3 regions of the Mesorhizobium sp. ArgA1 genome follow, and region 2 is predicted to be linked to each of the others. Evidence: predicted binding sites of a transcription regulator. Region 2 holds the regulator's gene; each other region holds the start of a gene.
What was found. Region 2 encodes PhoB, which activates phosphate uptake and scavenging genes when phosphate is short. Its sites were predicted from a motif close to TGTCATNNANCTGTCAT; they were not measured.
Positions count from the first base shown of each region.

Region 1: a site for PhoB is predicted at 4,685-4,701, ahead of phnF (phosphonate metabolism transcriptional regulator PhnF). Genes of this name have one in related genera too.
Region 3: a site for PhoB is predicted at 3,483-3,499, ahead of ACWGTI_RS02360 (acid phosphatase). Genes of this name have one in related genera too.

Region 1 is NZ_JBSKBQ010000001.1:1,021,406-1,031,348, forward strand. Features, by position in the region: gene ACWGTI_RS04945 (substrate-binding domain-containing protein) at 1-158, shown strand, start outside; gene ACWGTI_RS04950 (sugar ABC transporter ATP-binding protein) at 298-1,851, shown strand; gene ACWGTI_RS04955 (ABC transporter permease) at 1,848-2,813, shown strand; gene ACWGTI_RS04960 (zinc-binding alcohol dehydrogenase family protein) at 2,877-3,893, shown strand; gene phnF (phosphonate metabolism transcriptional regulator PhnF) at 3,915-4,664, opposite strand; gene phnG (phosphonate C-P lyase system protein PhnG) at 4,783-5,244, shown strand; gene phnH (phosphonate C-P lyase system protein PhnH) at 5,244-5,855, shown strand; gene ACWGTI_RS04980 (carbon-phosphorus lyase complex subunit PhnI) at 5,858-6,973, shown strand; gene ACWGTI_RS04985 (hypothetical protein) at 6,976-7,173, opposite strand; gene ACWGTI_RS04990 (alpha-D-ribose 1-methylphosphonate 5-phosphate C-P-lyase PhnJ) at 7,233-8,141, shown strand; gene phnK (phosphonate C-P lyase system protein PhnK) at 8,138-8,914, shown strand; gene phnL (phosphonate C-P lyase system protein PhnL) at 8,917-9,624, shown strand; gene ACWGTI_RS05005 (DapH/DapD/GlmU-related protein) at 9,621-9,943, shown strand, end outside.
Region 2 is NZ_JBSKBQ010000001.1:1,315,272-1,325,214, reverse strand. Features, by position in the region: gene ACWGTI_RS06475 (PAS domain-containing protein) at 1-750, shown strand, start outside; gene ACWGTI_RS06470 (substrate-binding domain-containing protein) at 1,246-2,274, shown strand; gene pstC (phosphate ABC transporter permease subunit PstC) at 2,371-3,831, shown strand; gene pstA (phosphate ABC transporter permease PstA) at 3,828-5,144, shown strand; gene pstB (phosphate ABC transporter ATP-binding protein PstB) at 5,162-5,986, shown strand; gene phoU (phosphate signaling complex protein PhoU) at 6,028-6,732, shown strand; gene phoB (phosphate regulon transcriptional regulator PhoB) at 6,749-7,438, shown strand; gene ACWGTI_RS06440 (ROK family protein) at 7,439-8,680, opposite strand; gene xylF (D-xylose ABC transporter substrate-binding protein) at 8,951-9,943, shown strand, end outside.
Region 3 is NZ_JBSKBQ010000001.1:497,452-507,394, reverse strand. Features, by position in the region: gene ACWGTI_RS02380 (cupin domain-containing protein) at 1-282, opposite strand, end outside; gene petA (ubiquinol-cytochrome c reductase iron-sulfur subunit) at 597-1,157, shown strand; gene ACWGTI_RS02370 (cytochrome b) at 1,174-2,517, shown strand; gene ACWGTI_RS02365 (cytochrome c1) at 2,541-3,413, shown strand; gene ACWGTI_RS02360 (acid phosphatase) at 3,544-4,239, shown strand; gene ACWGTI_RS02355 (alpha-hydroxy acid oxidase) at 4,413-5,558, shown strand; gene ACWGTI_RS02350 (adenine phosphoribosyltransferase) at 5,568-6,113, shown strand; gene ACWGTI_RS02345 (MaoC family dehydratase) at 6,282-6,740, opposite strand; gene ACWGTI_RS02340 (MaoC family dehydratase) at 6,737-7,198, opposite strand; gene corA (magnesium/cobalt transporter CorA) at 7,293-8,267, opposite strand; gene ychF (redox-regulated ATPase YchF) at 8,430-9,533, opposite strand; gene pth (aminoacyl-tRNA hydrolase) at 9,630-9,943, opposite strand, start outside.

The DNA.
Region 1 (9,943 bases), 290 kb from region 2:
ATCCCTACCGGATGGGCTATGACGGCATCAAGACCGCGCTCGCGGCGTCCAAGGGTGAGAACGTCGAGGCCAATGTCGACACCGGCGCCAATCTGGTTACCAAGGACAATATGAAGGATCCGAAGATCGACGCGCTGCTCAACCCGAAGCTCAACTAAGCAGCTCGACAAGTATCGTTTCCGGGGCTTCGCGGCCCCGGAAACATCCCTCACCGGCCCCATAGAGGCCGGCCGAATGCCTTGACGATGCCCCGCATCGCTGCGTGCCCAACCGCAAGACCAATCTGGGAGGATTGTCATGACGTCGACGGCGCAGGAACTGCACCCGGCCCCAACGCTGGAACCCGGCAGGACGATCCTCGAACTGCATGGGCTGGAAAAGCGCTATCCCGGCACGCATGCGCTGAAGCCGGTGCACCTTGCTTTCAAGGCCGGTGAGATCCACGCTATCGTCGGCGAGAACGGCGCCGGAAAATCGACCCTCATCAAGCTTCTGACCGGCGTCATGCCGCGCACCTCCGGCGATGTCATCTGGGAGGGCAAGCCGGCAGCGCTCGCTACGCCACATGAGGCGATGGCGCTCGGTATCAATGCCGTGCACCAGGAAGTGGTGCTCTGCCGCCACCTCACCGTCGCCGCCAACATGTTCCTCGGCGAGGAGAATTCGCGCTTCGGCATCCTGCAGCAGCGCGCCATGGTCAGGGAAGCGCAGGAGATCATCGACGGCCTCGGCTTCGATCTGCCGGCGCATGTCATGCTGGGTGACCTCACCATCGGTCAGCAGCAGCTGATCGCCGCCGCCCGCGCCACCGTTCGCGGCACAAAATTCCTGATCTTCGACGAGCCGACCGCCTACCTCACCCGCAAGGAGGCCGACCAGCTGTTCACGCTGATCCGCCGGCTTAAGGGAGAAGGCGTCACCATCATCTATATCAGCCATCGCATGGAAGAGGTCTTCGAGCTCGCCGACCGCGTCTCCGTGCTGCGCGACGGCACGCTGGTAGGCACCCGCAACATTGCCGAGACCAACGACGCCGAGCTGGTCAAGCTGATGATCAACCGCTCGATCGAGCAGGTCTACCACAAGGAGCATTTTTCCCCGGGCGCTGCGATCGTCGAGACGAGGAACCTGTCGGGCAAAGGCTTCGAGAATGTCTCCATGACTGTGCGCGCGGGCGAGATCGTCGGGCTCTACGGCCTGATCGGTGCCGGCCGCAGCGAGTTCGTCACCACGCTCTATGGCCGCCACAAGAAGTCGGCCGGCGAGGTCCTGTGGCAAGGCAAGCCGGTCCACATCAATTCCGAGCATGACGCGATAAAACTCGGCATGGCGCTGGCGCCGGAAAGCCGCCGCGACCAGGGCTTGTGCCTGAACCTGCCGGTCGGGATGAACCTCAATCTGCCGATCTACAAACGCATCTCCAGCAACCTGTTGATCTCCGGCGCGAAGGAGAAGGCCGAGGCTGACCGCCAGATCGCCGACCTCAGGATCAAGACGCCGACGCGTCATGCGCTGGCGTCCAGCCTGTCGGGCGGCAACCAGCAGAAGATCGTCATCGGCAAATGGCTGGCGCACGGCGCCAAGCTGTTCATCTTCGACGAGCCGACGGTCGGCGTCGATGTCGGCACCAAGGCCGAGATCTACCGTCTGTTCGGCGCGCTGCTGTCGAAGGGCGCCGGCATCATCCTGATCTCGTCCTATCTGCCGGAAGTCTATGAACTGGCCGACACGCTGCACGTGTTCCGGCGCGGCAAGCTTGTCGCCACGCACGGCTTCCGCACCGCCGACCACGAGGAAATTCTCACACAGGCGCTCGCCGAGAAACAAGAAAAGCTGGGAGGACAGACATGAGCACCGAAGCAGCCGCTGTCGAAAGACCGAAACGCAATTACAACGCCTTGTTCGGACTGACGCTGCTGGCGCTGCTGGTTCTGCTATGGGTTGTCCTGTCGCTGGCGACGTCAAGCTTCGCCTCAGCCAACAACATCTCAAACCTTTTGCGTCAGGGTTCGATGATCGCCATTTTGGCTGTCGGCCAGACCTTCGTCATCATCACCGGCGGCATCGATCTGTCTGTCGGCGCGGTGGTCGGCTTCGCCACCGTCATCGCCGCGATGTTGATCAATGCCGGCGTCCCGGTCTTCCTCGCCGTTCTGCTCACCCTGCTGGTCGGCGTCGCCATCGGCCTGTTCCACGGCTTCGGCATCGTCAAGATGGGCCTGCCGCCCTTCATCATCACGCTGGCGACGCTGACCTCGCTGCGCGGTATTGGCCTGTTGATGACCAACGGCAACTCGATCTCGATCAACAACGACCCATTCCAGGAGTTCTCGCGCAACTCCTTCCTCGGCGTCCCCAACCTGTTCTGGATGGTGATCCTGGTCGGCATCCCGGCCTACATCTTCCTGCATCACAGCCGCTGGGGCCGCTATCTCTTTTCGGTCGGCTCCAATGCCGAGGCCTCGCGCCTGTCCGGCGTCAACGTCCAGCGCACGATCTTCATGGCCTACACCCTGTCGGGCCTGTGCGCGGCATTCGTCGGCGTGCTGCTCGCCTCGCGCATCGGCATCGGCAACCCGACCCAGGCCGAGGGCTGGGAGCTGCAGGCGATCGCTTCGTCAGTGATCGGCGGCACCTCGCTGTTCGGCGCCGTCGGCTCGGTGCACGGACCGCTGCTCGGCGCCTTCATCCTCGCCACCATCAACAACGGCGCCAACCTGCTCAACGTCAACGCCTTCTGGCAGCGCATCATCACCGGCGTGCTGATCATCGTCATCGTCTACTTCGACGGCCTGCGCCGTCGCGGCAAATAATCCTCCCTGACTGCGCCGGTCCGCTCGACGGACCGGCGCCCTTTTGAACACTGGAATTGCTGAATGAAAGCCGTTATCTGCCGCTCGCCCGGCGATCTTGTCCTGGAAGATCGCGCCGCACCCGGCGCGCCGCCTGCGGGTTGGGCGCTGGTCGCGGTCAGCCATGTCGGCATATGCGGCACGGACTACCACATCTTCGAGGGCAAGCACCCGTTCCTCGCCTACCCCCGCATCATGGGCCACGAGGTGTCGGGCACCGTCGTCGAGGCCGGCGAAGGCGTTGATCTGGCCATCGGTGAACCGGTCGTCATCAACCCCTATCTCGCGTGCGGCAAATGCATCGCCTGCCGGCACGGCAAGCCCAATTGCTGCGTCAAGATCGAGGTGCTCGGCGTCCATCGTGACGGCGCCATGGCCGAGCAAATTCTTGTCCCGGCACAAAATCTCTATCCGACCAACGGCCTGTCGTTGGCGGACGCCGCCGCTGTCGAATTCCTCGCCATCGGCGCGCATGCCGTTCGCCGCGCCCGCGCCGAACCGGACGCCCGCACGCTGGTGATCGGCGCCGGCCCGATCGGGCTCGGCACGGCCATCTTCGCCGGTATCGCCGGGCTCGACGTCAGCCTGCTCGACATGAGCAGCGAGCGGCTGAGTTTTGCTCAAGCCGAACTCGGATTCGCCATCCTCGATGTTTCGAAAAAAAACGCCGCTGAGTTGGTTCGCGAGGCAACCGGCGGCGAGGGTTTCGACGTCGTCTTCGACGCCACCGGAAACACCGCCTCGGTGCAGTCCGCCTTTGCCCACGTCGCGCATGGCGGCACGCTGGTGTTGGTCAGCGTCGTCAAGGACGACATCGTCTTTTCCGATCCGGAATTCCACAAGCGCGAGATGACGCTGGTCGGCAGCCGCAACGCGCTGAGCGCCGACTTCGACCATGTCGCCGCCTCGATCCGCAACGGTGCCGTGCCTCTGGCCAAACTCGTCACCCATCGCACCACGCTCGCCGGCACGCCGCGCGATCTGGCTCGCTGGGCGCATGAGAAATCCGGCCTGATCAAGGCGGTGATCGAGGTGGGATAGCTTACCGTCTCGAGCCCTTGGTCACAGTGCCGACAGCTTCAACTCCACCCGCTCGGCCGGAAACCGCGTTTCGGCAAACTGGATCGGCTGACCGTCCGGCGTGACATTGACAGCGGTGGCGACCAGCACGATGGCGCCCGGCTGCAGATCGAGATCGGCGAGGTCGGCGGCATCGGCGTGGCGCGCGGACAGAACAGTCGACTGCCGGAGATAATCGTCGATGCCGAAGCGCTTGAGCGAAGCGGTGATGGATCCTGTCTCGGCCATCGCCTTCTCGATGCCGGCGAAACGCTTTGCTTCGTACCAGCTGGCAGCGCGCGACACCGGCCGTCCATCGGCTTCGCCGCGCGTCTCCAGCCGGATCACCTCGATGCCCCTGGCAAGGCCAAGCCCCTCGGCGACGCGCTGGCTGGCCGGCTCGACCACTGATGTAAGCAGCACGATATGCCGTTCCGACGTCTGTCCTTGCAGGCCCGTCGAAAACCGCGTCCGCGCGCCGATCGGATAGGACAGCCGTTTGCGCGACAGCACAAATGTGCCGCGTCCCTGTTCGGCTCGAAGCACGCCGTCCTGCACCAAGGCTGATATGGCGCTGCGCACCGTGTGACGATTGACGCCGTAGCGTTCGGCCAACGCCACCTCCGGCGGCAGCACGGCATTCTCGGCAAAGTCGCCAGCGGCAATCGAATGCAGGATCTGGTCGGCGATCTGCCGCCACAGCGAGACCCCGCTGCGCCGTTCAATACTGCTCACCATCTTATGCCCGGCCATTCTTGCCCCCGATCACGCCCTGTCATTCACCCGTCATGGACACGGGTTAGATAATAGGTATAATTTGTATAGTTGTCTATATCACTAGACAAATTTTGCATAGTCAGGGAGTTGCTGCATGCGAGGACAGGAAGCGCGCGACCGGGCCGAGCGCAAAGCCGTCATGGCGACGCTGGCGCAGGCCAGCGGCGGCGATATCGCCCGGCTCTGGAACGAGGCCGGCCTGACCTCGGAAGCCGAGCTTCTGCGCGGACCGGAAACCGGCCTGGTCACCGTGCGCGGCCGCATCGGCGGTGGCGGCGCGCCCTTCAATGTCGGCGAGGCGACGGTCACCCGCGCCACCGTGCGGCTGCCGAGCGGGCAGGTCGGCCACAGCTACATGCTCGGCCGCGACCGGAAGAAGGCGAAGCTGGCGGCGATCGTCGACGCGCTCTGGCAGGACCCTGCGCAGCGCCAGACGGTCGAGACCGCCCTGGTCGCGCCGCTGCGGGCGGCCCAGACCGAGGCGCGCGAAAAACGCCGCGCCGAGACGGCGGCTACGAAAGTGGATTTCTTCACCATGGTGCGCGGAGAAGACTGATGGATATCGCAGCCCAATCGATCGACGGCGGTTTCGCCGATCCTGTGTTCAACGCCCAGACCGTCTTCCGCGCGGTCATGGACGCCATGGCGCGACCGGGCAGCGTGCAGCCTTTGCCGGCCTTCACCCTGCCGCCGGCGCCGCTGTCGGCGACCGCCGGCGCCATCGCGCTGGCGCTGTGCGACAACGATACCCCACTCTGGCTCGACCCTGCTCTGCAGGGGTCCGCGGCGGTGAAATCCTGGCTTGGCTTCCACACCGGCGCGCCGCTCGCCAACACGCCAGCCGATGCGCATTTCGCTGTGATCGCCAACCCTGCGGAGATGGCAGCCCTCGACGGTTTCTCGCAGGGCACGCAGGACTATCCCGATCGCTCGACGACATTGATCCTGCGGGTCAGCGACCTCACCTCCGGCGCCCCGCTGCTGCTCGAAGGTCCCGGCATCGAAACCAGCGCGACCATCGCGCCGGCGCAGATGCCGCGGCATTTCGTCGAACAGTGGAAGCAGAACATCGGGCGCTTTCCGCGCGGCGTCGACATCATTCTGGCAGCGCCCGACGGCGTCGCCTGCCTGCCGCGAACGACGCGCATCAAGACGATGGAGGCGTAAAAATGTATGTCGCGGTAAAAGGCGGTGAGGCCGCTATCGCCAATGCCCACAGCCTGCTCGCTGACCGCCGGCGCGGCGACCGTTCGGTCCCGGCACTGCGCCTCGACCAGATCGTCGAGCAGTTGGCGCTCGGCGTCGACCGGGTGATGAGCGAAGGCTCGCTCTATGATCGCGAGTTGGCCGCACTCGCCATCGTCCAGGCGCGCGGCGACATGATCGAGGCGATCTTTCTGGTGCGTGCCTACCGCACCACGTTGCCGCGCTTCGGCTACGGCAATCCCATCGACACCGGCGCCATGCTGGTCGAGCGGCGCGTGTCGGCAACCTACAAGGACCTGCCCGGTGGCCAGTTGCTTGGGCCCACCTTCGACTACACGCACCGGCTGCTCGACCCCGAGCTTGCCGCCGGCGCCGAAGTCGCCGAACCTTTGCAACGCGCCGGCGAGGCGGAGGCGATGCCGCGTGTCTCGGCGATCCTCGCCCGCGAAGGCTTGATCGAGCCGGATGGAGAGATGCCTGGGGATCATGTCCCCGGCGACATCACCCGCGAGCCACTGGAATTTCCGATGGCGCGCGACATCCGGCTGCAGGCGCTGTCACGTGGCGACGAAGGGTTCCTGCTGGCGCTCGGCTATTCCACCCAGCGCGGCTATGCCCGCAACCACCCCTTTGTCGGCGAGGTCCGTATCGGCGAGGTCGAGTTGGAGCTCGACGTGCCGGAGCTGCCTTTCGCCGTGCCGCTCGGCAGCGTTCGCGTCACCGAATGCCAGATGGTCAACCAGTTCAAGGGTTCGGCCAAGGCGCCGCCGCAATTCACCCGCGGCTATGGCCTGGTCTTCGGCCAGAGCGAGCGCAAGGCGATGGCCATGGCGCTCTGCGACCGCGCGTTGCGGGCAACCGAACTCGGCGAGGATGTCGTGGCCGCCGCGCAGGACGAGGAATTTGTCATCTCACACTCCGACAATGTCCAGGCGACCGGCTTCGTCGAACATTTGAAACTGCCGCACTATGTCGACTTCCAGGCCGAGCTCGATTTGGTGCGCCGCATGCGCGCCGAATACGAGGCGCGGGAAAATGCGGATAGGGCGGCCGAGGACAAGCGGGAGGCGGCGGAATGATTTCAGCCGTCTCCGCTGCCACCATGACCAGCGCTGTGGTGGCCATTCAGCGCCTCGTTCCACTCTTTGCTGCCAGTGATAGCCTCACCACTCGCGCTTTCCTTTGGCGCGGGGAGAAACATCTTCCGCAGCGCGAAGGCCGCAACTGCGGCGAACACCAGCAACAGCACGCCAACATGCATCCAACCGGTCGAGTCCATCAGGGTCTTCTCCCGCGTCCTGGATGCCAAATCCATACCACAGAGCGGACGTGATCGCCATGACCGACATCGCCACCTACAACTTCGCCTATCTCGACGAGCAGACCAAAAGGATGATCCGCCGGGCGATCCTGAAGGGCATCGCCATCCCCGGCTATCAGGTGCCGTTCGCGTCGCGCGAAATGCCGATGCCCTATGGCTGGGGCACCGGCGGCGTGCAGGTCACCGCCTCGATCATCGGCCCTGACGATGTGCTGAAGGTCATCGACCAGGGCGCCGACGACACCACCAATGCGGTCTCGATCCGCGCCTTCTTCAAAAAGGTCGCCAATGTCGCCGTCACCACCGACACGGCGACCGCCACGATCATCCAGACCCGCCACCGCATCCCCGAGCATCCGCTCAGCGCCGGCCAGGTGCTGGTCTATCAGGTGCCGATCCCCGAGCCGCTGCGCTTCCTCGAACCGCGCGAGACCGAGACGCGCAAGATGCATGCGCTGGAGGAATATGGCCTCATGCATGTGAAGCTCTACGAGGATATCGCCAAACACGGCCGCATCGCCACCACCTATGCCTATCCGGTCAAGGTCGAGGGCCGCTATGTCATGGACCCGTCGCCGACGCCGAAGTTCGACAATCCCAAGATGCACCGCTCGCCGGCCTTGCAATTGTTCGGCGCCGGTCGCGAAAAGCGCATCTATGCCGTGCCGCCCTTCACCGATGTCGTCAGCCTCGACTTCGAGGATCATCCGTTCGAGGTCCAGACCTTCGACCAGCCCTGCGCGCTGTGCGCGGCCGAGAATGTCTATCTCGACGAGGTCATCCTCGACGACCATGGCGGCCACATGTTCGTCTGCTCCGACACCGATCATTGCGAGAAGCGGCGCGCTGACGGCCATCGCGGCCATCTTGCCCCGGAAATCTCGGAAACCCATTCTACCCCGGAAAAATTGGAGCCGGCGCAATGACCGACGAACCGCTGCTGCGCGTCTCGGCGCTGTCCAAATTCTACGGCTCGCGCGTCGGCTGCGAGAACGTTACCTTCGATCTTTGGCCAGGCGAAGTCCTGGCTGTCGTCGGCGAGTCCGGCTCGGGCAAGACGACGCTGCTCAACTGCCTGTCGACACGGATGTTGCCTTCCTCCGGCACCGCCAGCTACCGCATGCGCGACGGCCAGTTCCGCGAGCTCTACCGCATGAGCGAGGCCGAGCGCCGCTTCCTGATGCGCACCGACTGGGGGTTCGTCCACCAGAACCCGGCCGACGGCCTGCGCATGACGGTATCGGCCGGCGCCAATGTCGGCGAGCGGCTGATGGCGGTCGGCGATCGCCATTATGGAAAAATCCGCGCCACCGCCGTCGACTGGCTGTCGCGCGTCGAGATCGACGAGGACCGCATCGACGACGAGCCGCGCGCCTTTTCCGGCGGCATGCGCCAGCGCCTGCAGATCGCCCGCAACCTGGTGACCGGGCCGAGGCTGGTGTTCATGGACGAGCCGACCGGCGGCCTCGACGTCTCTGTGCAGGCGCGCCTGCTCGATCTGCTGCGCGGACTGGTCACCGATCTCGGCCTCGCCGCCATCGTCGTCACCCATGACCTCGCGGTGGCCAGGCTTCTGTCGCAGCGCATGATGGTGATGAAGGACGGCCGCGTCGTTGAAAGCGGTCTCACCGACCGCGTACTCGACGATCCGCGCGCGCCTTACACGCAGCTTCTCGTTTCTTCCATTCTACAGGTGTGACCATGCCGACGCCCCTCGTTGTTTCCGACGTCGCCAAGAGCTTCACCATGCATCTGCGCGACGGCATTAAGTTGCCTGTCGTCGCCGGTGTCTCCTTCTCGATCAAGGCGGGCGAATGCACCGTGCTCGGCGGCCCGTCCGGCGCCGGTAAGAGCTCGATCCTCAAGATGCTCTACGGCAATTATGCCGTCGACGAGGGCCAGATCATCGTCCAGCACAAGGACAGCCTGATCGATCTCGCCAACGCCAGTCCGCGCACGGTGCTTGCCGTGCGCCGGCAAACGATCGGCTATGTCAGCCAGTTCCTGCGCACCGTGCCGCGCGTTTCGGCCCTCGATGTCGTCGCCGAACCATTGGTCGAGCGCGGCGCGGAACGCGAGGCAGCCAGAGCCAAGGCACGCGCCTTGCTGGCGCAGCTCAACCTGCCGGAAAAACTCTGGGCGCTGCCGCCGGCGACCTTCTCCGGCGGCGAGCAGCAGCGCGTCAACATCGCGCGCGGCTTCATCACCGAGCACCCGATCCTGCTGCTCGACGAGCCGACCGCATCGCTCGATGCCACCAACCGCGACGTGGTGATCGAACTCATCGCCACCAAGAAGGCGGCTGATGTCGCCCTGCTCGGCATCTTCCATGACCACGATGTGCGCGAGGCGGTTGCCGACCGCATCATCGACGTCACCGCTTTCGCTCCGGGAAAAATCGCGGCATGACGAGAAAACTGTCGGAAACGCCGCTGATCCATCCGACGGCGGAGGTCGAGAATTCGACGCTCGGCCGCTGGACCGAGATCGCCGACCGCAGCCGGGTCTCGGAGAGCATTCTCGGCGACTATTCCTACATGATGCAGGATTGCGCCGTCTGGTGCGCAACCATCGGCAAGTTCTCCAACATCGCAGCCGCCGTGCGCATCAACGCCACCAACCACCCGACATGGCGGCCGACGCTTCATCACTTCACCTATCGCGCCTCCGACTATTGGGACGACGCCGAGCACGAGAGCGAATTCTTCGCCCAGCGCCGCGCCAGGCG
Region 2 (9,943 bases):
GCCGAAATGGCGCGCATCGTGCGCAACACCGCAGGGCTGGCCGACACGCCGATCATCATGCTGACCTCGGTCGACCAGTCGCTCGCCAACACCGGTTACCGCGACCTCGGCATCGACGCGCAGCTGATCAAGCCGGCGCGCTCCTCGGTGCTGCTGGAGACGCTGGTCGCGACCATTCAGCGCCATCGCCACGGCACGACAGATGGCCGTGAGGAACAAGCAGCAAGCGGCAGCTCCGGCCAGGCGATGGTGCAGCCGGTGCCGACGCCGCCGGCACGGGCCGCATCCGAGCGGGCGCAGTTGCATCCGCCGCCGGTGCGCGCCCGCGCCCGGGCGGTCGGCAACGAGCGCGGGCTCGACATCCTCGTTGCCGAGGACAATGAGGTGAACCAGATGGTGTTCACCCAGATCCTCGGTGAAACCGGCTATAGCTTCGAGATCGTCGGCAATGGCCGCAAGGCGCTCGACGCGTTTGGCCGCCTCAATCCGCGCATGATCCTGATGGACGTCTCGATGCCGGAGATGAACGGGCTCGAAGCCACCGCCGCGATTCGCCGGCTGGAGGAGGAGAGCGGCACGCATATCCCGATCGTCGGCGTCACCGCGCATGCCTTGAAGGGCGATCGCGAACGCTGCCTGGAAGCCGGCATGGATGACTATCTGCCCAAGCCGATCAGCCCGAAGGCGTTGCTCGAAAAGGTCGAACGCTGGGTCGGCATCGCGAGCGAAGCCCAACGAGACGCCGGCTAGCTGATATCGGCGCCGGGATTCGGCGGCGCCGCGACGTTCAGGGATATGGTGCGATCGCACCATATCAAAGCTTGCGCCCAGTCGGGAAAATGGCGGCAACGAAACCGCTCATTCAGTTACGGGCGGGAGCAAGCGACCGCCGACAAAGAAACAGCGTCGAAATCTACCCCAACGGACCTGTTTTTGGCGATGGCTCGGCCAAGATACGCTCTGGCCATGGGCAACGCGCTCCCGTCCGGTTTTTCTTTCTCGGCATCGCAGCCTGCGATCTGCCGGGACAAATGCCGGCGCAAAATCCCGCAAGCTTATGATTCCAGCGGCAAACTGCGGCTCTCGGGAAGAGGCCGGCCGGCTGCAGCCTTCGGTGCGTCCATCCGGCGTTACCGGGCTGACACGAAACTGTCATGCGACTGTAATAATCGAAGGCTATTGGCCTCAGCGGGCGCCGGCTGAAGAGGGCGCCGAGAGACCATATTCCGAACAGGAGCAGGCCACATGAAGAAATTCCTCGTTACGGCGTCGGCCGTGGCGCTTGCGCTCGCCGCATCGTCGGGTGTCGCCGCCGCGCGCGACCAGATCCAGGTCGCCGGTTCGTCGACCGTGCTACCCTACGCCAAGATCGTCGCCGAGCAGTTCGGCGAAACCTTCACCAACTTCAAGACCCCGGTGGTCGAGTCCGGCGGCAGCGGCGCCGGCATCAAGGAATTCTGCAAGGGCGTCGGCGAAGACACCATCGACATCGCCAACTCCTCGCGTCCGATCAAGAAGGACGAACTGAAGTCCTGCGCCGACGCCGGCGTCAAGGAAGTCCAGGAAGTCCGCATCGGCTATGACGGCATCGTCTTCGCCACCGACATCAAGGGCCCGGATTGGGCGCTGGTTCCGGCCGACATCTACAAGGCGCTCGCCGCCAAGCTGGTCGTTGACGGTAAGCTCGTCGACAATCCGAACACCAAGTGGAGCCAGGTCAACCCGAAGCTGCCCGACTGGGATATCGCCGCCTACATCCCAGGTGAAAAGCACGGCACCCGCGAAGTGTTCGAGACCAAGCTGCTCGACGCCGGCTGCGACAAGGACGCCCTGAAGGCCACCGGCATCGCCGACGACAAGGAAATCGGCAAGACCTGTATCGCCATCCGCAAGGACGGCAAGGCTGTCGACATCGACGGCGACTACACCGAGACGCTCGCCCGCATCGACTCCAACAAGACCGGCGTCGGCGTGTTCGGCCTCGCCTTCTACGAGAACAATGCCGACAAGCTGAAGGTCGCCACCGTGAAAGGCATCGTGCCTTCGACCGAGACGATCGCCGACGGCACCTACCCGGTGTCGCGCCCGCTGTTCTTCTACGTCAAGAAGGCGCATCTCGGCGTCGTCCCCGGCCTCAAGGAATATGTCGAGTTCTTCCTTGACGACCAGATGATCGGCCCGGAAAGCCCGCTCGCGCAGTACGGCCTGGTTTCGGCTCCCGACGCCGAGCGTCAGAGCCAGCGCGACGCCTTCGCCGCCGGAAAGACCATGTAATCGACTGACCGGATCGGGGCGCGGACCAAATCCGCGCCCTGATTTCGCCGCTTGCCGCAACGGCGGCGGCGATCTGAACTTTCCCAGGGGTGGGTGATGTCGTCCTTGCTCGTACTCGCCATAGTCGTTGTCATCGGCGTGGTCGCCTTCGTGATCGGCCGCCAGCGCGCCGCGGCGCACGATACCGGCAAGGTAAAGCCGCATTCGCGCGCCCACTATCACGGCTGGTGGGCCTTTCTGCTCGCCGTCCTGCCTGCCGTCCTGCTGCTCGCCGTCTGGGACATCGGCTCGTCCTTTTATCTTGACCGGCACATCCACGCCGCCCTGCCCGAGCGCACTGTCGACTCCAAGGTCGCCAGCGAAGCGCTCGACGTCAGCTTGGTGAAGAGCCTCGCCAAGGGCCTGCGCCGGCTCGATGCCGCCACGCCGCTTCCCGCCACCTTCACTGAATTGCAGCCGCTGCTCATCGCCAAGGGCGTGGCGCTGGCCAGCGATACGCAGGATTACATGATCCCGATCGCCGCCGATGCGAACACGGTCCAGGACAGGCTCGGCCTGTTCGGCGCCGTCGTCACCTTGGCCTTGTCTGTCGCAGGCGCCTTCTATGCGCTGCGGCAGATCGCGCCGCGCGCCAGGGCGCGCAACAATGTCGAGAGGCTGATGCTGTGGGGGCTGCTCGCGGCGTCGACCATCGCCATCCTGACCACGGTCGGCATCGTGCTGTCGATGCTGTTCCAGACCATCACCTTCTTCGAAAGCGTGTCGCCGATGAGCTTCTTCTTCGGCACCGTGTGGGATCCGCGTTTCGCCGCCGCCGGCTCCGGCGGCAGCCAGGGCCAGTTCGGCCTGATCCCGCTGCTCGCCGGCACGCTCTACATCGCCGCCGTCGCCCTGGTGGTGGCCGTGCCGGTCGGGCTGATGTCGGCGGTCTACATGTCCGAATATGCCTCGCGCAGCGTACGTTCGGTGGTCAAGCCGGCGCTGGAACTGCTGGCCGGCATCCCGACCATCGTCTACGGCATCTTCGCCGTGGTCACGCTCGGACCGTTCCTGCGCGACCTGTCGGCGGCACTCACCGGCGGTTCGCCCTTCATCCAGGGCCAGAGCATCTTCACCGCCGGCCTGGTGATGGGCGTGATGCTGATCCCGGTCGTGTCCTCGCTGTCCGACGACATCATCACCGCGGTGCCGCGCGCCATGCGTGACGGCTCGCTCGGCCTCGGCGCGACGCGCTCCGAGACGATCAAGCGGGTGATCCTGCCGGCCGCACTTCCCGGCATCGTCGGCGCCATCCTGTTGACGGCGTCGCGCGCCATCGGCGAGACGATGATTGTCGTGCTGGCGGCCGGCGTTGCCGCCAATCTCACCGCCAATCCATTCGAGGCGATGACGACCATCACCGTCAAGATCGTCAACCAGCTGACCGGCGACCTCGAGTTCAACTCGCCGCAGACGCTGGTCGCCTTCGCGCTCGGCCTGACGCTGTTCGCGTTGACGCTGGTGATGAACATCGTCGCCCTCTACATCGTGCGCAAGTACCGGGAGCAGTACGAATGACCGACATTCCCCTGGACACGATGGCGGGTGCGGTTGCGCGTCCGCGCCGCGACATCGGGCTGAAGGCGCGCTATGCCGCCGAACGCCGGTTCCGCATCTACGGTATGATTGCGATCTCGGTCGGCCTGGCCTTCCTGGCCATCATGCTGATCACCATCGTCTCGAAAGGCTACACGGCCTTCTGGCAGACGACGGTGACGCTGCCGATCACTTTTGACGAGAAGGTCATTGACCCGTCGAACAAGCGCGCCACCGATCCGAGCGTGCTGATCAAGGCGAACTATCCCAAGCTTGCCGACAGCGCGCTGGTCGCCAAGCTCGGCATCGATCCGGCCAACAAGCCGATGATGCTGAAGCTCAAGGGCTTCCTGTCGGAAGGCGCCCGCGTCCAGCTGCGCGACATCGTCATGGCCGATCCGTCAGTGATCGGCACGACGCGCGACGTCAATATACTGGCGGCGGCCAATCTCGACTCGGCCTTCAAGGGCCAGATCGATCTCGGCGTCGAGGAGGCGCGCCGCAAGGTCTCCGACCAGCAGATCGAGTGGATGAACAAGCTCAAGACCGACGGCGCGATGGCCGAACATTTCAACACCGGCCTTTTCACCTATGGCGCCTCCAGCCGGCCTGAGACGTCGGGCATGGGCGTGGCCATCATCGGCTCGTTCTACATGATGGTGATCGTGCTTCTCCTGGCGCTGCCGATCGGCGTCGCCGCATCGATCTATCTCGAGGAATTTGCCAAGAAGAACCGCTTTACCGACCTGATCGAAGTCAACATCAACAATCTGGCGGCGGTGCCATCGATCGTCTTCGGCCTGCTTGGCCTCGCGGTGTTCATCAACTTCCTCGGCATGCCGCGCTCGGCCGCCTTCGTCGGCGGCCTGGTGCTCACCCTGATGACGCTGCCGACCATCATCATCGCGACGCGCGCCGCCCTTGCAGCGGTGCCGCCGTCGATCCGCTCGGCAGCGCTTGGCCTTGGCGCCTCGAAGATGCAGATGGTGTTCCAGCACATACTGCCGCTTGCCGCCCCCGGCATCCTGACCGGCACCATCATCGGCCTGGCGCGTGCGCTCGGCGAAACAGCGCCGCTGCTTCTGATCGGCATGGTCGCCTTCGTCGCCGACTATCCGAAGACGCCTTTCGATCCGGCGACCGCGCTGCCGGTGCAGATCTACATGTGGGCAAACGAGGCCGAACGCGCCTTTGTCGAGCGCATGTCCGGCGCCATCATCATCCTGCTCGTCTTCCTCATGGCCATGAACATCACCGCGATCGTGCTTCGGCGCCGGTTCGAGCGGCGCTGGTAGAAAAAAGGCAATTTGGTATGAACATCATGACCGAACAGTCCCTTGAAAACGCAGTGGGCGACAAAATGAACGCCAAGTCGAACGAAGTCATCAAGATGCGCGGCGACAAGGTCGGCGTGTTCTACGGCGAGAAGCAGGCGCTGTTCGACGTCAACCTCGACGTCCGACAGAACCAGGTGACGGCGCTGATCGGCCCGTCCGGCTGCGGCAAGTCGACCTTCCTGCGCTGCCTCAACCGCATGAACGACACCATCGATTCGGCGCGGGTGACCGGCAAGATCACGCTGGACGAAGACGACATCTACGACAAGAGCATCGACGTCGTCGAACTGCGCGCCCGTGTCGGCATGGTGTTCCAGAAGCCCAATCCGTTCCCGAAGTCGATCTACGAAAACGTCGCCTACGGTCCGCGCATCCATGGGCTGGCCAAGCGCAAGTCCGACATGGACCAGATCGTCGAATCCAGCCTGAAGAAGGCGGCGATCTGGAACGAGGTCAAGGACCGCCTGCAGGAGCCCGGCACCGGCCTGTCCGGCGGTCAGCAGCAGCGTCTGTGCATCGCGCGCGCCATCGCCGTGTCGCCGGAAGTGATCCTGATGGACGAGCCCTGCTCGGCGCTCGACCCGATCGCCACCGCCCGCGTCGAGGAGTTGATCGACGAACTGCGCCAGAACTACACGATCGTCATCGTCACGCACTCGATGCAGCAGGCGGCGCGCGTGTCGCAGCGCACGGCGATGTTCCATCTCGGCTACCTGGTCGAGGAGGGCGCCACCGACAAGATGTTCACCAACCCCGACGACAAGCGCACCCAGGACTACATTACCGGCCGCTTCGGCTGAGCCGTCCAGCGGTTGAATTTTCAGGCACGAGGACCAGGATCATGGGTGAACATACCGTCGCATCCTTCGATGAAGAACTGGGGCAGATCAGCAAGCTGATCCGCGACATGGGCGATCTGGCCGGCTCGATGGTGAGCGGCTCGACCAAGGCGCTGCTCACTTCGGACAATGCGCTGGCGCAGCGCGTCGTTTCCGACGACGCCATCATGGACGCGCGCCAGCGCGAACTCGACGACCGCGCCATCACGCTGATCGCCAAACGCCAGCCGATGGCCAACGATCTGCGCGCCGTGGTCGGCTCGATCCGCATGGCCGGAGACCTCGAACGCATCGGCGATCTCGCCAAGAACATCGCCAAGCGTGTCGGCACCGTCGGCTTGAGCGTCACGCCGCGCGACCTGTCGCATTCCATCGATGCGATGGCGCAGCTGGTGCTGATCCAGGTGCAGGGGGTTGTCGAGGAATATGCTGCGGCAGACGCGGCAGCGCTGGCGAAGCTCAGGAATGACGACGAGCGCATCGACGTCAAATACACCTCGGTGTTCCGCGAGCTTTTGACCTACATGATGGAAGACCCACGCAACATCACGGCCTGCACGCATCTCCTGTTCTGCGCCAAGAACCTGGAGCGCATCGGCGATCATGTCACCAACATTGCCGAAAATGCGTATTATGTGCTGACCGGCCAGCAATTGCCCGCCAATCGCCCGAAGCAGGACGAAACGGCGATGGCCACATCGCCCTGATAAAGGTGAACTGCTGATGATTGCGCCACGCATCATGGTCGTGGAGGATGAGGAGCCGCTGGGCGTGCTGCTCCGCTACAACCTCGAATCCGAAGGCTACCAGGTCGAGGTGGTGACACGCGGCGACGAGGCCGAAATCCGGCTGCAGGAAAACGTGCCGGATCTCTTGGTGCTCGACTGGATGGTGCCGGCGGTGTCGGGCATCGAGCTCTGCCGCCGGCTCAGGATGCGGCCAGAGACCGAGCGGCTGCCGATCATCATGCTGACCGCGCGCGGCGAAGAGAGCGACCGCGTGCGCGGCCTGTCCACCGGCGCCGACGACTATCTGGTCAAGCCGTTCTCGACGCCGGAGTTCATGGCGCGGGTGAAGGCGCTGCTGCGCCGCGCCAAGCCCGAAGTTCTGTCCAGCGTGCTCAAGGTCGGCGACATCGTGCTCGACCGCGAGTCGCACCGCGTCTACCGCAAGAAGAGCGAGATACGGCTGGGGCCGACCGAGTTCCGGCTGCTCGAATTCATGATGCGCCACCCCGGCCGGGTGTTCTCGCGCAGCCAGTTGCTCGACAATGTCTGGGGCGAGACGATCTATATCGACGAGCGCACGGTCGACGTGCATGTCGGGCGCCTGCGCAAAGCTGTCAACAATGGCCGCATGCCGGATGTGATCCGCACCATCCGTGGCGCGGGGTATGCGATCAGGGAAGACTGATCAGGCAACGCTCTTTCCAGCGCCCGCTCGCGCCTGCACGCCCGGCGCGAAAATCTCCTGGTCGACAAAGGTCAGCGCGCGCATGGCGCAGCCTTCGCGGATCAGCGGCAATTCGTTCGGCTCGGTGTCGAAAGAGATCGATTTCGAGTGCTGGCCGCCGGCGGTCTGGGCGATCGCCCCGCGCAGCGCCGGCTCGATCAGGTCGAAGGCGGCGGCGCTGACGCCGACCATCGCGACCGGTGCCGGATCGATCAGCGCGAACAGGCTGCCGAGGCCGAAGCCGAGCGCCTCGCCGGCCTTGCGGTAGGCTTCGCGCTCGGGGCCATCGGTCTCGCGGGCACGTGCAGCCAACGCCCGCATGTCGGCGTCGCCGACATCGACCGGTTCGGCATCCTCGCTCATCATTTTGGCGCTGCGCCAGATGGCGTAGTTGCCGGCATAAGCCTCGACGCAGCCGCGCCGCCCGCAGCGGCACAGCGCGCCGCCGGGCCGATGGATCATGTGGCCGAACTCGCCGCCCGACGAATGGGTGCCGGTGAACAGCTCGCCCTTCAGCACCAGCCCCATGCCGATGCCGTGCGAGAGCAGGATGGCGATGAAATCATCGCGATAGCGCTCAGGCTGGCGCCATTGCAGCGCCACCGCCATCATGTTGCAATCATTTTCCATGGTGGCCTGTATGCCGAATTCCGCTTCCAGTATGTCGGCGAATGCAATGTCTGTCAGCGGCGTGATCGGCGACCACAGCATGGCGCGCGCCTGCGAATCGGTGATGCCCTGGATGCCCATGGCGATGCGGGCGATGCTCTGGACATCGAGGTCGGGGTCCTCGAGCCGCCGCCGCACGATTGCCGTGCATTCGCCGATCAGCTCGTCGCGCGGCATGGTCAACGTATCCAGCCGGCGCTGCTCCTCGGCGACCACCTGGCCGGCATAGTCGATGACAGTGACGGAAAGGAAATTAAGCGACAGCACCACGGTCATCACCGCCGCCGCTTCCGGATTGAGGCCCAGGCCGACTTGCGGCCGGCCGCGTTTCAGCGCGCCGGTCTCGCCTGGCTTGCTCTCGGCCAGGATGCCTTCCGCAATCAGGTCGGACGAGATTGCCGATATGGTCGAATGGCTGAGGCCAGTGGTCGCCGCGATCTCGGTGCGCGACGGCTGGCCGGCCCGGCGCACGGCCGAAATCACCATCGCACGGTTGCGACGGCGCAGATCGTCGTGGCGGATTCCAACCGACATCTTTTTTGTTTCCTCCCGGTCCTCCTCCCGCCTCATGATAGTGAGGGCGGTCGGTGACACCAGCAAATATTGGCAGAAGCAGGCCGCGCTGTCATTGTTTATTGCGAGTCCCGAAAAAATTCACTGAGGCCATCAGATTCCATCAGAATCGATGTTGACAGGGTCTCGCCGTTGGACCAGTATTTTTTCGAGGCTCGAAAAAATAGAGCCTCTGTGTGCCGGCCTTCGGGCCAGTTTTGTCGCGCCGCGCGCGGCGCAGGGAGGATTATCATGAACAGATTTGCAGCCGCCATGCTGGCGGGTGTCGCCATGTCGCTGACGCTGGTGTCGGTCGCGCAGGCGAAGGACAAGGTCATCGGCGTGTCGTGGTCGAACTTCCAGGAAGAGCGCTGGAAGACCGACGAAGCGGCGATGAAGGCGGCGATCGAGGCGGCCGGCGACAAGTACATTTCCGCCGACGCGCAGTCCAATCCCGGCAAGCAGTTGACCGACGTCGAAAGCCTGATCTCGCAGGGCGCCAACTCGCTGATCATCCTGGCGCAGGACGCCTCGGCCATCGGCCCGGCGGTGCAGAAGGCGCTGGATGAAGGCATCCCGGTCGTCGGCTATGATCGCCTGATCGAGAACAAGGACGTCTTCTACCTGACCTTCGACAACAAGGAAGTCGGCCGCATGCAGGCCCGCGAAGTGTTCAAGGCGAAGCCTGAAGGCAACTACGTCTTCATCAAGGGGTCGGGTTCCGACCCGAATGCCGATTTCCTGTTCTCGGGCTCGATGGAAGTGCTCAAGGAAGCCATCGATTCCGGCAAGGTCAAGAATGTCGGCGAGGCCTACACGGATGGCTGGCTGCCGGCCAACGCCCAGAAGAACATGGAACAGTTCCTGACCGCCAACGACAACAAGGTCGATGCCGTGGTCGCGGCCAATGACGGTACCGCCGGCGGCGTCGTCGCCGCGCTGACGGCGCAGGGCCTGGCCGGAACCGTCCCGGTCTCGGGCCAGGACGGCGACCATGCCGCGCTGAACCGCATCGCGCTCGGCACGCAGACCGTGTCGGTGTGGAAGGATGCGCGCGAACTCGGCAAGAACGCCGCCGAGATCGCCTCGCAGCTCGCCGACGGCAAGAAGACCGGCGACATTGCCGGAGCCAAGGACTTCACCACGCCTGGCGGCAACACCGTCAAGTCGCTGTTCCTGACCCCGGTTGCCATCACCAAGGACAACCTCAACGTCGTCATCGACGCCGGCTGGATCAAGAAGGAC
Region 3 (9,943 bases), 820 kb from region 2:
TGGGCCGAGATTGGTGAATTTGTGCGGTGTGTTCGGCGGCACGATCAGGATCTGGCCGGCAGTGGCCTCGATCTGCTGGTCGCCGATGGTGAACAGGCCGGTGCCCTTGCGGATGATGAAGATCTCGCAATAGGGGTGGGTGTGCAGCCGCGGGCCGCCGCCGATCTCTGCCTGGTAGTTGAAGATCAGGCAGGAGCTGGAGCCGTAGGCGCCCAATTGCAGTTCGCCTTGCCAAAGGCCGGGCGTCCTGGTCCAGGTCTCGAGGTCGATGATGTGTGCCATGTCAGCGAGACTAGATCACGGCAACATGGCCTGTCGAGACCGGCGGGGACCCTCGGATTTGCTGGTATTTTCCTGTCGTTTAGCCGCCTTTTCAGGTCTTTGGGCAACTGGCCGACTGACGCGCTGTTCTGTCCCCGCGACAATCTGCCCTTGTGGCCTGACCCCGCTGGACAAAAACGGGCTTCACGCATAAACCGAACTCCAAATGCCGGAGGAATTCGCTAGCTTGTTCGCCATGCGCTGTCGGGCCGGCGCGATGGAGCGGGAACAAAGCTCGGCCACCGGCTCGGAAGAGGCGAAAGGATCAGGCACCCGTGAGCGCAACCGACACCCAGGATCCCAACCGTCGTGATTTTCTTTACGTCGCCACTGGCATGGCCGCCGTGGTCGGCGCTGGGGCCGTCGCCTGGCCGTTCATCGACCAGATGCGCCCCGATGCCTCGACGCTGGCGCTGGCTTCGGTTGAGGTCGATGTTTCCTCGCTGACGCCAGGCATGTCGCTGATTGTCAAATGGCGCGGCAAGCCGGTCGTGGTGCGCAACCGCACCGAGCAGGAAATGAAGGACGGCGAGGCCGTCAACCTGGCCGACCTCAAGGATCCGATCGCCCGTAACGCCAATCTGCCGGCCGATGCGCCGGCGACCGACGCCAACCGTACCACGCCCGGCAAGGAAGCCTGGATGGTGATGGTGCAGGTCTGCACGCATCTGGGCTGCATTCCGCTCGGCCAGGAAGGCGATTTCGGCGGCTGGTTCTGCCCGTGCCACGGTTCGCAGTACGACACTGCCGGCCGCATCCGCAAAGGCCCGGCGCCGGAAAACATGGCCGTGCCGGTATTCAAGTTCATTTCCGATACCAAAATCCTTATCGGTTGAGGCAGGGGATATTTCGATGAGCGAGGGACACTCGACCTATACGCCCAAGACCGGTATCGAACGCTGGTTCGACGCCCGCATGCCGCTGCCGCGCATGGTCTATGACAGTTTCATCGCCTATCCGGTGCCGCGCAACCTCAACTATGCCTGGACCTTCGGCGGCATCCTGGCGATCATGCTGGTGGCGCAGATCCTGACCGGCATCGTGCTGGCCATGCACTATACGGCCGACACCAATCTCGCCTTCGGCTCGGTCGAGAAGATCATGCGCGACGTGAATTCGGGCTGGCTGTTGCGTTATCTCCATTCCAACGGCGCCTCGTTCTTCTTCGTCGCCGTCTACATCCACATCTTCCGCGGGCTATACTACGGCTCCTACAAGGCGCCGCGCGAGCTGCTGTGGATCCTCGGCTGCATCATCTACCTGCTGATGATGGCAACCGGCTTCATGGGCTATGTGCTGCCCTGGGGGCAGATGAGCTTCTGGGGCGCCACCGTCATCACCGGCTTCTTCAGCGCCATTCCGCTGGTCGGCGACTGGATCCAGCAGCTGCTGCTTGGCGGCTTCGCTGTCGACAATCCGACGCTCAACCGCTTCTTTGCGCTGCACTACCTCTTGCCGTTCATGATTGCCGGCGTCGTCGTGCTGCACGTCTGGGCGCTGCATGTCGTCGGCCAGTCGAACCCGACCGGCATCGAGGTCAAGTCGCAGACCGATACCGTCGCCTTCACGCCCTATGCGACCATCAAGGACGCGTTCGGCATGATCGTGTTCCTGTTCGTCTTCGCCTATTTCGTCTTCTACCTGCCGAACTTCCTCGGCCATCCGGACAATTACACGGTCGCCAACCCGCTGAAGACGCCGGCCCACATCGTGCCGGAATGGTACTTCCTGCCGTTCTACGCGATCCTGCGCGCCATCACCTTCAACATCGGGCCTATCAATTCCAAGCTCGGCGGCGTGCTGTGCATGTTCGGCGCCATCGTCATGCTGTTCCTGGTACCGTGGCTCGATACCTCGAAGGTTCGCTCGGCGGTCTACCGGCCCTGGTACAAGCTGTTCTTCTGGCTCTTCGTGGCCGACGCGGTCCTTCTGGGATGGCTGGGCTCGCAGCCGGCGGAAGGCGGCGGTCTGTTGACCCTCATGATAGGTGAGGTCTCGGGCAACTACGTCGGCTACGCTCAAGCGGCGACGCTGTTCTACTTCGCCTTTTTCCTCGTCATCCTGCCGGTGCTCGGCCTGATCGAGACGCCGCGCAGGCTGCCGAATTCGATCACCGAAGCGGTGCTGGAGAAGAACAAAGGTGCCGGTGGCGGACATCCGGCAGGTGCGAATGCCGCGCCGGAAACCAAGGGCTGAGCGAGAATCTAAGGGGATTTGGCATGAAAAAGATTCTCACCTCGCTCGCCTTGCTTGGCCTGTTTGCTGGCGGCATTGGTGCCGTCGGCAGCGTGGCGATGGCCGCTGAAGAGGCGCATAACGCGGCCGCGCCGACGCATTTCCCGATCGACGAGCCGAAGGAAATGGACTGGAGCTTTGCCGGCCCGTTCGGCACCTACGACAAGGCGCAGCTGCAGCGCGGCCTGAAGGTCTACAAGGAAGTCTGCTCGGCCTGCCACTCGATGAACCTGGTCGCGTTCCGCACGCTCGAAGGCCTCGGTTATTCGGAGGCGCAGGTAAAATCCTTTTCCGCCGAATACACCATCCATGACGGTCCCAACGATGCCGGCGACATGTTCGACCGTCCGGGCAAGCCGTCCGACCATTTCCCGGCGCCGTTCGCCAATGAAGAGGCGGCTGCCGCCTCCAACGGTGGCGCTGCTCCGCCCGATATGTCGCTGCTGGCCAAGGCGCGCGGCGTCGAGCGCGGCTTCCCGCGCTTCGTCTTCGACATCTTCACCCAATATGCGCAGGGCGGCCCGGACTACATCCATTCGCTGCTGACCGGTTACGACCAGACGCCGCCGGCCGGCATGGTGATCCCGGAAGGCACCCACTACAACCCGTACTTCATGTCCGGCGTGTCGCTGAAGATGCCGAAGCCGCTCTCCGACGGCCAGGTCACCTATGATGACGGCTCGCCGCAGACGATCGACCAGTATTCGCGCGACGTCTCGGCCTTCCTGATGTGGGCCGCCGAGCCGCATATGGAAGACCGCAAGAAGACCGGCTTTCGCGTGCTGGTGTTCCTGCTTCTGTTCGGCGCCCTGGTCTATCTGACCAAGCGCAAGGTTTGGGAAGGCGTGGCGCACTAAGGCTGCGCAGCATGCGAAATCAAAAAAGGGCGCCGAAAGGCGTCCTTTTTGTATTTCGGCAGGTGGATGTGTCACATGGCCGTCACCCCCTGGGACGATCCTGCCTTGCCCTCATCAAAGGATCGCACCCATGAAAAGATATGCATCGCTCGCGGCGGGCTTCCTGCTGCTCGTTACTGGTTCCGTCGCCCTTGCCGATGACGCCCAGCCTTTCGTCACCAACAAGGACATCGACCTGACGATGATCCTGCCGCCGCCGCCGGCCAACGATTCGGCCGAGACCAAGGCCGAGCTCGGCGCGGTGCTGACGCTGCAGGTGACGCGCACACCAGAGATGGTGGCCAGCGCCGTCGCTGACGCGGAGGAGAATGTCTGGCGCTTCGCCGATGTCATGGGCCCGAACTTCAACAAGGACAAGCTGCCGAAATTCGGCGCCTTCTTTGATCGCGTGGTGGCCACCGAGGGCGCCGTTGTCGACCCGGCCAAGGATGTCTGGAAGCGTCCGCGTCCGCATCAACTCAGCGACCTCGTCAAGCCCGTGGTCAAGCTTTCGAGCTCCGGGTCCTGGCCTTCCGGCCACGCCACGGTCGGCACCATGATGGGCATCATCCTGGCCGACATGGTGCCGGAGAAACGCCCAGAGATCATGGCGCGTGCGGCGCAGTATGCCCACAACCGTGTGGTCGGCGGCATCCACTACCCGTCCGACGTCGAGATGGGCAGGATTTCCGGCAGCGTGATTGCCGCGGTCGTGCTCAACCGCGATGACTTCAAGGCCGAATACGATGTGGCCAAAGCGGAGCTGCGTTCCGACTTAGGCATGTAGACCGCTTCTTAGCAGCCGATTTCGACACAAAGGGGCGCCTTCGGCGCCCCTTTCCTGTTCATGGCCGGGTTTGTGGGGTCGTTCGACAAATGGTGCGTTGGCATGGCGGCGTCCGGTTGATATTCGACGCAGCGAAAGGCGGACGCCTGTGCCGCCATGAGAATGGATCGATGATGCGGCTCAAGGACTGTCACAACTTTTCCGACTTCCGGCGCATGGCGCAGCAGCGGCTGCCGGGGCCGATCTTCAACTACATCGACGGCGCGGCCGACGACGAGGTCACCTATCGCCGCAACACCGAGAGTTTCGAGCGCTGCGACCTCGTTCCCAACGTGTTGCGCGGGGTGAGCGAGATCGACATGTCGGTAACGGTGATGGGCCAGAAACTGGCAATGCCCGTCTATTGCTCGCCGACCGCCTTGCAGCGGCTGTTCCATCATCAGGGCGAGCGCGCGGTGGCCAAGGCTTCGGCCAAGTTCGGCACCATGTTCGGCGTTTCCTCGCTCGGCACCGTCAGCCTTGAGGAAGCGCGCAAGATCAGCAGCAGTCCGCAGGTCTACCAGTTCTATTTCCACAGAGATCGCGGCCTCAACCGGGCGATGATGCAGCGGGCCAAGGCGGTGGGTGTCGAGGTGATGATGCTGACCGTCGACAGCATCACCGGAGGCAATCGCGAGCGCGACAAGCGCACCGGCTTTGCCATTCCCTTCAAGCTCAACCTTGCCGGCATGCTGCAGTTCGCGCTCAAGCCGGGCTGGGCGATCAACTATTTCACCCATGAAGGGTTCAAGCTGCCGCAGCTCGACGAGCATGTCGATATGGGCGGCGGCACGATGTCGATCAGCCGCTACTTCACCGAGATGCTTGATCCGTCGATGACGTGGGACGATGTCGCCGAGATGGTCAGACTGTGGGGAGGCCCGTTCTGCCTCAAGGGCGTCATGTCGGTGGAGGACGCCAAACGCGCCGTCGAGATCGGCTGCAGCGGCATCGTGCTGTCGAACCATGGCGGCAGGCAGCTGGACGGCTCAAGGGCGGCGTTCGACCAGCTGGCCGAGATCGTCGATGCCGTCGGCGACCAAATAGACGTCATCATGGATGGCGGCGTGCAGCGCGGCACGCATGTGCTGAAGGCTCTGTCGCTCGGGGCCAAAGCTGTCGGCGTCGGGCGCTACTATCTGTTTCCGCTGGCGGCGGCCGGCCAGCCCGGCGTTGAACGGGCGCTCGAGCAGATGCGGGTCGAGATCGAGCGCGGCATGAAGCTGATGGGCTGCAGTTCGATCGAACAATTGTCGCGCAACAACCTCCGTTTCAGGTAATCTCGGCTCATGAAATCCTCACTCGAAGACACGCTGGTCGCCGCGATCCGCACCATTCCGGACTATCCGAAGCCCGGCATCCTGTTTCGCGACATCACCACTTTGCTCGGCAATGCGCGTGCCTTCCGCCGCGCCATCGACGAACTGGTGCATCCCTATGCCGGCCAGAAGATCGACAAGATCGCCGGCATCGAGGCGCGCGGTTTCATCCTTGGCGGCGCCGTGGCGCACCAGCTTTCAGCCGGCTTCGTGCCGATCCGCAAGAAGGGCAAATTGCCTTACGAGACGGTGCGCGTCGCTTACAGCCTGGAATACGGGCTGGACGAGATGGAGATGCACAAGGACGGTGTTGCACCGGGCGAGAAGGTGATCCTGGTCGACGACCTGATCGCTACCGGCGGCACGGCGGAGGCGGCGGTCAAGCTGCTCAGGCAGATCGGCGCCGACATCCTTGCGGCCTGCTTCGTCATCGACCTGCCGGATCTCGGCGGGCGCGCCAAGCTGGAAGCGCTGGGGGTTTCGGTGCGGACGCTGATCGGATTTGAGGGACATTGAGCAGGTCTTCCCTTCTCCCCCTGTGGGAGAAGGTGGCCGAGCGAAGCTCGGTCGGATGAGGGGTGTTCCAGGGAACGCCAACGTCTCACTCGGTCACGCACCCCTCATTCGTCTTGCCGCTGCGCGGCAATCCACCTTCTCCCGCAGGGGGAGGAGGAAGAGGCGCTACTAAGCTTTCACCAGCACCGCACTGTCGAACTCGAGCACCTTGTCCGTCGAATCGAAAGCATCCGCGCGCAGTGCCAGCACCCGCCATCCCGGACGCGACGAGATCGGGCGATGCGACAATGCCGTGCGCGTGAAGCTGACGGTTTCCCCGGCATAGACCGGTTTCAGCCATTTCAGGTTCTTGAAGCCGGGCGAGGGGCCGAATTCCGGCACCGGGCCGGGGCCGGTCCAGCCTTCGGTGTCCATGCGGGTTTGGAGGTTCAGCTTCATCCAGGTAGCGGCGGTGTGCCAGCCCGACGCGCAGAGGCCGCCGAGCACGCTGCTCCTGGCTGCTTCCTCGTCGACATGAAAGGGCTGCGGATCGTATTTCCGGGCGAAGGCCTTGATCGCCTCCGGCTCGAATGTATAGGAGCCGAGAGCGACGGTGACGCCGATGCCGAAGAACTCGTCGAGGGTCACGCCATGGCCTCACGGGTCTGGAACATACAGGTGTTCTCGAATTCGAAGACGCTTTCGCCGCGCTGGTTGAAAAGCTCGCTGCGCATGGTGATGAGGCCGATCTGCGGCCGCGATTTGGACACCCGCTTGGCAAGGACGGTGGTGCTGCCGCTCAAAATGTCGCCGGCCAGCACCGGCTTTTTCCATTTGACATAGTCGACGCCGGGCGCGCCTTGCGAGGTCGAGTCCAGCAGGAAGGCATCGCACAGCATGCGCATGAAGATCGCGCAGGTGTGCCAACCGGAGGCTGCGAGCCCGCCAAGGATGCTGGCTTTGCCAGCCGCCTCGTCGAGATGCATCGGCTGAGGGTCGAACTCGGTGGCGAATTCGACGATCTCGGCCGCGCTCACCTGCTTGGCGCCGAGGTCGATCGATGCGCCTTCGGTGAAATCCTCATAGGCCCAGGTCTTTCCGGTCATGATCCTAATCCGGTTCAAGGTTGTACGATCACCGGGCATCCGGATGCCGTCCGGGCGGCATTCGGTCAAGCGATTTTTGCTGAGCCAGATCTCGTCAGAGCCAGCCGCGGCGACGGAAATACCAGAAGGGCAGGATCGCCGACAGGATCATCATGCCGATGGCGAAGGGATAGCCGAACTCCCATTTCAGCTCCGGGATGACATCGAAATTCATGCCGTAGATCGAGGCCACCAGCGTCGGCGGCAGGAAGATGACGGCGGCGACCGAGAAGATCTTGATGATGGCGTTCTGTTCGATCGAGATCATGCCGAGCGTGGCGTCGAGCAGGAACGAGATCTTCTGCGACAGGAAGGTGGCGTGGTCGGCGAGCGACAGCACGTCGCGCGACACGGTCTTGATGCGGGCGCGGATGTCCTTGCTCATCTTGATCTGGGTCGCGACATGGGCGAGGAAGCCGGTGAGGCGCTGCAACGAGATCAGGCTGTCGCGGATCGAGGAGGCGATGTCCTCCTTGCGGCCGATGGCCTTGAGCAGTTCCTGGAAATCGCGGTTGCGTTTATTCACCTTGGTCGAGCGCGCTTCGAAAATGTCGCGCGAGATCGTCTCGATGTCGCGGCCGGCGCGTTCGAGAATGTCGGCCAGCCGATCGACGATCGCCTCCAGCAGGCCGATCAGGATGGTGTTGCCCGTGGTACAGCCCGTCGCCACCTTCTCGGCGCGCAGCGGAAAGGTCTTGAACGCCTTCGGCTCGTGATAGCGGATGGTGACCAGTCTCGGACCGGCAAGCACGAAGGTGACCGGCGACATCAGCGGATCGTCGATTTCAGTCTGCGCCGGTAGAGTTGCGGTCATGAAGTAGGCGCCGTCCTCGATATAGAGGCGGCTCGAAATCTCGATCTCCTCCATCTCCTCACGCGTCGGGATGGCGACGCCGAGCCAGGTCTCAATCGTGGCTTCTTCTTCCTTGGTCGGGTTGAGAAGGTCGGCCCAGACGACCTGATCGCCATTGGCCACGAGATCGTCGGCGAGGCGCAGGCGGTCATTGTCAACGACGAAGGCCTTGATCATCGCCGCTCTCCGTTGGTTGGGGCAGGCGTGTCATGGACGACGCCTGTTTCAGGACTGTGACCGGCTGAACTATCGAGATGGGCGCTGCCGGATGATGTTTGCTGCGCTTAGACCCGGCGTCCAGCAAGGTCAAGCCGAGCCCACCTCACGGACATGGCACTCTTACGTGTTGAACTTGAACAGCAGCACATCGCCGTCCTGGACGACATATTCCTTGCCTTCGTCGCGCGCCTTGCCGGCTTCCTTGGCCGCCACTTCGCCGCCCAGGGTGATGTAATCGTTGTAGGCGATGGTCTGGGCGCGGATGAAGCCGCGCTCGAAATCGGTGTGGATGACGCCGGCGGCCTGCGGGGCCTTGTCGCCCTTGTGGATGGTCCAGGCGCGCGTCTCCTTCGGCCCGGCGGTGAAATAGGTGATCAGATGCAGCAGATCGTAGCCGGCGCGGATGACCTTGTTGAGGCCCGGCTCGTCAAGCCCGAGCGAGGACAGGAACTCCATCTCTTCCTCGTCCGAGAGCTGGGCGACTTCGGCCTCGATCGCGGCCGAGATCACCACGGTTCCGGCGCCCTGCGCAGTCGCCATTTTCTCGACAGCCGCGGTGTGCTCGTTGCCGGTGGCCGCATCGGCCTCGGCGACGTTGCAGACGTAGAGGACCGGATGCGACGTCAACAGGTTCAGCCCCTGCAAGATGCGCAGGTCTTCCGCTGAAATGCCCTTGAGCAGGATGCGGGTCGGCTTGCCGGCCTGCAGCAGCTCCAGGGCCGCCTCCATCATCGGCAGCACGGTGGTGGCTTCCTTATCCTTCGAGCCGGCACGCTTGCGGATCTGCACGATGCGGCGCTCGAGGCTGTCGAGGTCGGCGAGCATCAGCTCGGTCTCGACCGTCTCGGCGTCGGCGACGGGATCGATGCGGCCCTCGACATGGGTGATGTCGTCATCCTCGAAGCAGCGCAGCACGTGCACGATGGCGTCGACCTCGCGGATGTTGGCGAGGAACTGGTTGCCCAGCCCTTCGCCCTTGGAGGCGCCGCGCACCAGGCCGGCAATGTCGACGAAGGAGATGCGGGTCGGAATGATCTCCTTCGACTTGGCGATTGCGGCGATCTTCTGCAGCCGCGGGTCTGGCACCGCGACCTCGCCGGTGTTCGGTTCGATGGTGCAGAACGGATAGTTGGCGGCCTGCGCCGCCGCCGTCCTGGTCAATGCGTTGAAAAGCGTCGACTTGCCGACGTTGGGCAAGCCAACGATGCCGCATTTGAAACCCATGTTCGTCCAGTCCTATCGGGAATTCGAAATTTGATCAGGGCTATGGGCGATAGGGGTGAGGAACGTCAAGCCCCGCGGTCCCGATAGCGTCGACGCTCAGTCCTTCTTGCCGAACAGCCTTTTCAGCATCGCAGCCATCGGGCCGCTTTCCGGCAGCTTGGCCGGCGCCTGCTGCGGCCGTGCCTGGCGGATGTGGCTCTGGGCTTTCGGGCCCGCAGCCTTCGGCGCCTTGGATGGCGGGCGGTCGTCACCGCCGGTCGGAGTTAGCTTGTCGCGCAGAGCCAGGGTGATGCGGTTCATGAAGGAACTGTCGTCGCCCTTGGCCAGCAGTCCGGCGTCGTCGGCGATAGTTTCGAGCAGCACGTCCAGCCATGCGCGGTCGGCCTTGGCGAAGTCGCCGAGCACATGGC